DNA from 2 places in the Streptomyces sp. G7(2002) genome. Region 1 is predicted to be linked to the other one. Evidence: riboswitches for the same ligand, from Rfam matches in the RefSeq annotation. Region 1 holds a riboswitch; the other holds the start of a gene.
The links. Region 1 has a riboswitch for cyclic di-AMP ahead of NUT86_RS16900 (LysM peptidoglycan-binding domain-containing protein). Riboswitches for the same ligand answer to the same signal wherever they lie in the genome.
Positions count from the first base shown of each region.

Region 2: another riboswitch for cyclic di-AMP. It lies ahead of NUT86_RS25190 (C40 family peptidase); the one in region 1 lies ahead of NUT86_RS16900 (LysM peptidoglycan-binding domain-containing protein).

Region 1 covers NZ_CP102609.1:4,090,050-4,093,419, forward strand. The annotation lists gene eno (phosphopyruvate hydratase) at 1-134, opposite strand, end outside; gene NUT86_RS16900 (LysM peptidoglycan-binding domain-containing protein) at 466-1,125, opposite strand; cyclic di-AMP (ydaO/yuaA leader) riboswitch at 1,133-1,303, opposite strand; gene NUT86_RS16905 (LysM peptidoglycan-binding domain-containing protein) at 1,555-2,571, opposite strand; gene NUT86_RS16910 (cytochrome P450 family protein) at 2,893-3,370, opposite strand, start outside.
Region 2 covers NZ_CP102609.1:5,915,734-5,919,103, reverse strand. The annotation lists gene pcrA (DNA helicase PcrA) at 1-1,729, opposite strand, end outside; cyclic di-AMP (ydaO/yuaA leader) riboswitch at 2,034-2,203, shown strand; gene NUT86_RS25190 (C40 family peptidase) at 2,211-3,362, shown strand.

The DNA.
Region 1 (3,370 bases):
GCGCCGGTGGAGGCGCCGGACGGGACGGCGGCACGGCCGGTGCTGCCGTCGTCGAGGCCGACCTCGACCTCGACCGTGGGATTACCTCGCGAGTCGAGAATTTCGCGGGCTACGACGACGTCGATCGACGGCACGTTGTCTCCTTCGTGGGTGTCTGGCGTTCTGCGCATGAGCCTAACGGCCCCGGGCGCGTCCGCCTGCCCTTGGCCCGCTCCGTGGGACGAAAACAGGCCCAAAGGCCCAGTTCACGGGACGTTTGGGCACATTGTTCACTGAACGGGAAAAGTTGCTGAACAGCGCCGGTCAGCGGCCTGCCGCCGGCCGGGGCGCCTCGGGCCCGTGGCCCGGGATGCGAGAAGCCCCGCCACGACGCGCCGGGGGGGAAGGGCGCGCCGTGGCGGGGCGGTCTCACGGAGGAAGGGGGCCCGCCGCTCGAGCCCGCCGGTGCCCCGGTGAGAAAGCGGCTCAGACGGTGAGCTGCTGACCGGGGATGATCAGGTTCGGGTTGCCGCCGATGACCGACTTGTTCGCCTTGTAGACGGACTTCCAGTCGGTGCCGTGGGCCTTGGCGATCTTGGCGAGGGTGTCGCCCGCCTTGACGGTGTAGTTGCCGTCGCCCGTGGACTTGCGCTCGGCGGACCGCGAGGCACGGTCCTCGGAGGCGGACGGGGCCTTCTTGGCCTCGGGCTTGGCGGACTCCTGCTTCGGCGCGGACTTGGTCTGCGCGGAGGTGTCGACGTCGGCGGCCGGGCCACCGGAGGTCAGGTTGCCCGCACCGGCGCAGGACCAGGCACCCGGGCCCTGGATGGCGAGGAGCTTCTCGGCGGCGGCGATCTGCTGGGACTTGGTGGCCAGGTCGGCGCGCGGCGCGTACTGGGTGCCACCGGCGGCGGCCCAGCTGGAGTTGGAGAACTGCAGGCCACCGTAGTAGCCGTTACCGGTGTTGATCGACCAGTTGCCGCCGGACTCGCACTGGGCGACCTTGTCCCAGGTGGCGACGGAGGCGGCGGAGGCGGAGGTGGCGCCCATCAGCGGCACGGCCACGGCGGCACCGGCGACACCGGCGAGGGTGGCGACGCGGACGGCCTTGGAGGGACGACGGTGCTTGCCCTTGAAGATCAGCATGGTTCGTTCGTTTCCTCACCGACGCCTACGAGGTGAGCTGTCGGGTTCGGACTGATGAGTCGCCCGGCCGTGTGCGCAGGACGCACGTGGCTTCACCCCAAGCCGGTTGACCCGTTTTCACGGGCGGGGCCGGCACAAATCCTGGGTCCCCCGCTCCTGCCTTCGGCGCTTGCGCGTCAAGTGCCTTCGACCACCGGCAGGATTCGGCGTGTGATCGAAGGGCCCGCTTTGGCGAGCGGTCCTGACGTTAAGCAGTAATCCCCTTGGGGTTCAAACCCCACCATCTGAACCAAGTTGACCGTTTTTGATCACGGGTTGGTTACATATTCGCAGGTGAGGCCCGGTATGCCGGGGTTGAGCAGCCCGGACCCCACCACAGTCAACGAGACCCTTGTCTCACTTTCCCAAAAGAGGGCGAAGGGTGCCGAACTACCCTGCGTTCCGCCCGAGATCGAGCTGCTGACCGGGCTGGATCAGGTCCGCGTCGGAGCCGATGACGCCCTCGTTGCGGTCGTAGAGCTCGGCCCATCCGCCGGGCAGCCGGTGGGCCGTGGCGATGGCTGACAGGCTGTCACCCGGGCGCACCGTGTAGTCGCCGTCGGCCGCCGGGCCCGTGCGGTGCGCGTCATCGCCGCGCGAGGCGTGCCGTCCGCCGGCGGACCGGCCGTCGTCGTCACCGTCACCGGCGTCCCCGTCGCCCGCCTCACCGCGGTGCTTGCCCTTGCCGGGCACCTCGCGCGGGGTGCCGCTGCTGTCCGTGCGGCTGCCACCGTCGGACGGGTCCGCGGAGGGCTCGTCGGACGGGTCGGCGGACTGCGACGGGCCCTCGTCCCGGTCGCCGCCCCGGTCGTCGCCCCTGTCGCCGGGCGTCGCCGGGTCGGACGGCTCCGGGCTCGCGGACGAGTCGCCGGGCCCGTCGGACTTCGAGGCGTCGGGCGAGGGCGTCACGTCGGACGGCAGACCGCTCGACTCGTCGCTGGGCTCGTCGCTCGGCCCGTCGTTCCTGCCGTCGGAGTCCGCACGGTCGTGGGAGTCGGACGAACCGGGGGTGTCCCAGGGGTCGAGGGAGCCCTCGGAGTCCGAGGGGTCGGGCGCCGGGGTGCTGGTGCTGCCCGGGTCGACCTCCGGTGCCCGGCCGTCGTCGGTCAGCCCGGCGTTCACCGCACAGCTCGGCCAGGCGTCCGGCCCGCGGTCGTCGAGGATCGACTCGGCGACCGCGATCTGCTGGGAGCGGCTGGCGAGGTCGGGGCGCGACGCATAGGACGAGCCGCCGTAGTTGTCCCACATCTCCTGGGTGAGCTGCAGGCCGCCGTAGTAGCCGTTGCCCGACGCCGCGCTCCACACGCCGCCGCTCTCGCACTGGGCGACCTTGTCCCAGGTCGAGGTGTCGGCGGCCTGTGCACCGCTCGCGGCGAACAGCGGCAGGGCGAGGCCTGCGCCGGTCACTCCCGCCGTGACAAAGATGGCCGGTGCCTGACGGGGTCGACGATGTCGGCCGTTCCCGGAACGCATGCGGATGCCTTTCGCGCGGCGGTTGAGTTTTTCGACGAGCTCTTCGAGCTGCTCGACGGGGCTTCCGGCCGGCCGACGCACGCGAGCGGCACCGTTACACCGGTCCCCCACATCACCGCTTCGACCGATCGAGTGAAGCCTGTCGATCGTCGGGTCGAAAGGTAGCCGGGGTCAGGAGTAGTCACAAGTCGGTGTAGTGCGGATCACGTAAAGGTCACGCAGTTGACTCTGTGTCACATTGCGCTTTACCGCTGGTCAGGGCCGCTCCGGAGTGAACTCCACCGGAAGTGAACGCAGTCCGCGCATGATGAGCCCGCCACGCCAGCGCAAATCGTCAGGTTCCGCGGCAAGACGGATGTCGGGGAGCCGGGTCAGCAGGGTCGCCAGCGCGCTCTGCCCTTCGAGGCGGGCGAGCGGCGCACCCAGGCAGTAGTGGATGCCGTGCCCGTATCCCAGATGCTGATTGTCACGCCGGGTCAGATCGAGCACATCCGGCTCCTCGAAGCGCTCCGGGTCGCGGTCGGCGGCGGCCAGCACCACCAGGACCGGGTCCCCCTCGGCGATCCGCTGCCCGCCGAGCGTCAGCTCCTGGGTCGCGAACCGCCAGGTCGCCAGCTCCACGGGTCCGTCGTAACGGAGCAGTTCCTCGATGCCGGTGGTGAGCAGGTCGGTGTCGCCCGCCGCGATCGACTTCTGCAGCAGCTCACGCTGGGCGGGGTGGCGCAGCAGCGCA
Region 2 (3,370 bases), 1.8 Mb from region 1:
TCTCGATCCGGGTCTCGTCCTGGGGGTCCGTGGAGGCCTGGAGTTCGGCGAGGTAGCCCGTACGCTCCAGGACCGCTTCCAGGATGGTGGCGGGACCGGCGCCGGACTCGACGATCGTCCGCAGCTCCTCCATGAGGACGTTGAAGCGCTTGACGGCGTTGGCGGAGCGGGCCGCCATGCCGTAGGCCTCGTCGACCCGGCGCAGCGCCTGCGGGAAGGTGATCTTCTCGCGCGCCGACAGGGCGTCGATCATCGCCTCGGCGCGGTCGCCGATACCGCGCTTGGGAACGTTCAGGATGCGGCGCAGCGGGACGGTGTCCTCGGGGTTGGCGAGCACCCGCAGATAGGCGAGGACATCGCGGACCTCCTTGCGCTCGTAGAAGCGCACTCCGCCGACGACCTTGTAGGGCAGCCCGACCCGGATGAAGATCTCTTCGAAGACCCGGGACTGGGCGTTGGTGCGGTAGAAGACCGCGACGTCGCCGGCCTTGGCGTCCTTGGCGTCCGTCAGCCGGTCGATCTCGTCGGCGACGAACTGGGCCTCGTCGTGCTCGGTGTCGGCGACATAGCCGGTGATCTTGGGGCCGGTGCCGGCGTCCGTCCAGAGGTTCTTGGGGCGGCGGTTCTCGTTGCGCTCGATGACGGCGTTGGCGGCGGACAGGATCGTCTGCGACGAGCGGTAGTTCTGCTCCAGCAGGATCGTGGTCGCGTCCGGGTAGTCCTCCTCGAACTGGAGGATGTTGCGGATCGTGGCGCCGCGGAAGGCGTAGATCGACTGGTCGGCGTCACCGACGACGCAGAGCTCCGCGGCGGATTCGGCGGGGCCGACCAGCTCGCGGACGAGGGTGTACTGGGCGTGGTTGGTGTCCTGGTACTCGTCGACGAGGACATGGCGGAAGCGGCGGCGGTAGTGCTCGGCGACATCCGGGAAGGCCTGGAGCAGATTGACCGTCGTCATGATGATGTCGTCGAAGTCCAGGGCGTTGGCCTCGCGCAGCCGCGCCTGGTACATCGCGTACGCCTCGGCCAGCGTCTTCTCGAAACCGTCGGCCGCCGTCCCGGCGAAGGTCTCCTCGTCGATGAGCTCGTTCTTGAGGTTGGAGATCTTCGCGCTGAAGGACTTGGGCGGGTAGCGCTTGGGGTCCAGATCGAGATCACGGCAGACCAGGGCCATCAGGCGCTTGGAATCGGCGGCGTCGTAGATCGAGAAGGACGAGGTGAAGCCGAGCTTCTTGGACTCGCGGCGCAGGATGCGGACGCAGGCGCTGTGGAAGGTGGAGACCCACATGGCGTTCGCGCGCGGGCCGACCAGCTCCTCGACGCGCTCCTTCATCTCACCGGCGGCCTTGTTGGTGAACGTGATCGCGAGGATCTGGCCGGGGTGGACATGGCGCTCGGCGAGCAGATGCGCGATGCGGTGGGTCAGCACCCGGGTCTTGCCGGAGCCGGCGCCGGCGACGATCAGCAGCGGGCCGCCGGTGTGCACCACGGCGGCCTTCTGCTCGTCGTTGAGCCCCTCCAGCAGCGCCGCGGCGTCGACGGGCGGGCGGGCGGCGCCGTCGCGGTAGTACGACTCCCTGGGGGCGGGCGCGTCGAACCTCCCGCCGAAGAGGTCGGCGGGGATCTCCTCCGGGGCCGGACCGTGCTCGTCCTCGGGGGGCGGCGGGTGCTCCTCCTCGCCCTTGTGGCCGAGGTCCGCCAGGAAGCTGTCGTCAAAGAGGCTGCTCATCGCCCACCGAGTCTAGGCCGCCGCACTGACAGTCCGCCGCGGAGTAGCGGATTGCGGGCCGTCCGCGGGGCGGGCCGTGGCGCCGCGGCAGGTCAGACGTCCGGGGCCGTCACAGATCGGGCGGCGCCTCGTCTACCCGAATCCGACATCTGGCAGCACAACACCCGCATCGCGTTCAGGTCACGAAAAGGTTTCGGGCATATCGAACATCAGCCTTCACAGGAGCCACACGAGTTGGCTAACGTCCTCGCTCAGGCAGCCCGCCTCCCCGTGGACGACAGCGTCCGCACGGGCCGCCACGCCGAGTCCGGCACTGCCCCCAGGCACCCGGAGCCGGGGACCCACCAGCACCACCGGGGTGAATCGATCCGTACGGCCGTCGCCAGTGGACGTCCGGACCGTAGGGCAAGCCTTCCGTCAGCGACACCGCCCGAACCCGACAGCTAACCCGGTAGGCGGTCCACGGAAGGAGTTGCCGGTCTTGGCGTCGCATCGCAAGCCGCGCACCAGCGTTCTCGCCTCACCCGGAGGCCGTCGTACGGCGGCCGGACTCACCACCGCCGCCCTCGCCTCGGTCACCCTGCTCTCGCAGTCCGCCGAAGCGGCCCCCAGGGCGCCCAAGCCCACCGTCGAAGAGGTCAAGCAGAAGGTCGACGATCTCTACCACCAGGCCGAGGTGGCCACCCAGAAGTACAACGCCGTCAAGGAGCGCGCCGACGAACAGCGCGACACCGTGGACGGCCTGCTCGACGCCGCGGCACAGCGCGCCGAGAAGATGAACCAGTCCCGGCGGCTGCTGGGCACCTTCGCCTCGGCGCAGTACCGCACCGGCGGCATGAACCCGACGGCGCAGCTGATGCTGGCCAAGGACCCGCAGCAGTTCGTCGACCGCAACCACCTCATGGAGCGGCTGTCCGGCCGGCAGAAGCAGGCCGTCACCGACTACCAGGAGCAGCAGGCGAAGGCGGCCAAGCAACGTGCCGAGGCGACCCGCAGCCTGGAGCGGCTGCAGACCTCGCAGGCCTCCCTCAAGGAGTCCAAGCGCTCCGTCCAGGACAAGCTGGCCGAGGCCCGTCAGCTGCTGTCCCGGCTGACCGCCCAGGAGAAGGCGCGGCTGGCGGAGCTGGAGCGCCAGAAGGAGGAGGCGGCCAAGCGCCGGGCCGCGGAGGAGGCGCGCAAGCAGCAGGAGCGGGAGCGCCAGCGGCAGCAGGACGGCGACGGCTCGTCCGACGACCGGACCGGCGGCGGCTCCACCGGCGGCGACTCCGCCGGTGACTCGGCCTCCACCAAGGGTGAAAAGGCGCTCGCCTTCGCCCGCGCCCAGATCGGCAAGCCGTATGTCTGGGGCGCGACCGGCCCCGCCTCCTACGACTGCTCGGGGCTGACGCAGGCGGCGTGGAAGGCGGTGGGCGTCGATCTGCCGCGGACCACCTGGGACCAGGTCAAGATCGGCCAGCGCGTGGCCACCAAGGATCTGCAGCCCGGTGACCTGGTCTTCTTCTATGACGACATCAGCCATGTCGGCATGTACATAGGCAACGGGAAGATGGTCCACGCTCCGAAGCCGGGCGCCAACGTCCGGGAGGAGTCGATCTACTACATGCCGATTTACGGGAGTGTCCGCCCGGGCTGACGCCCGGC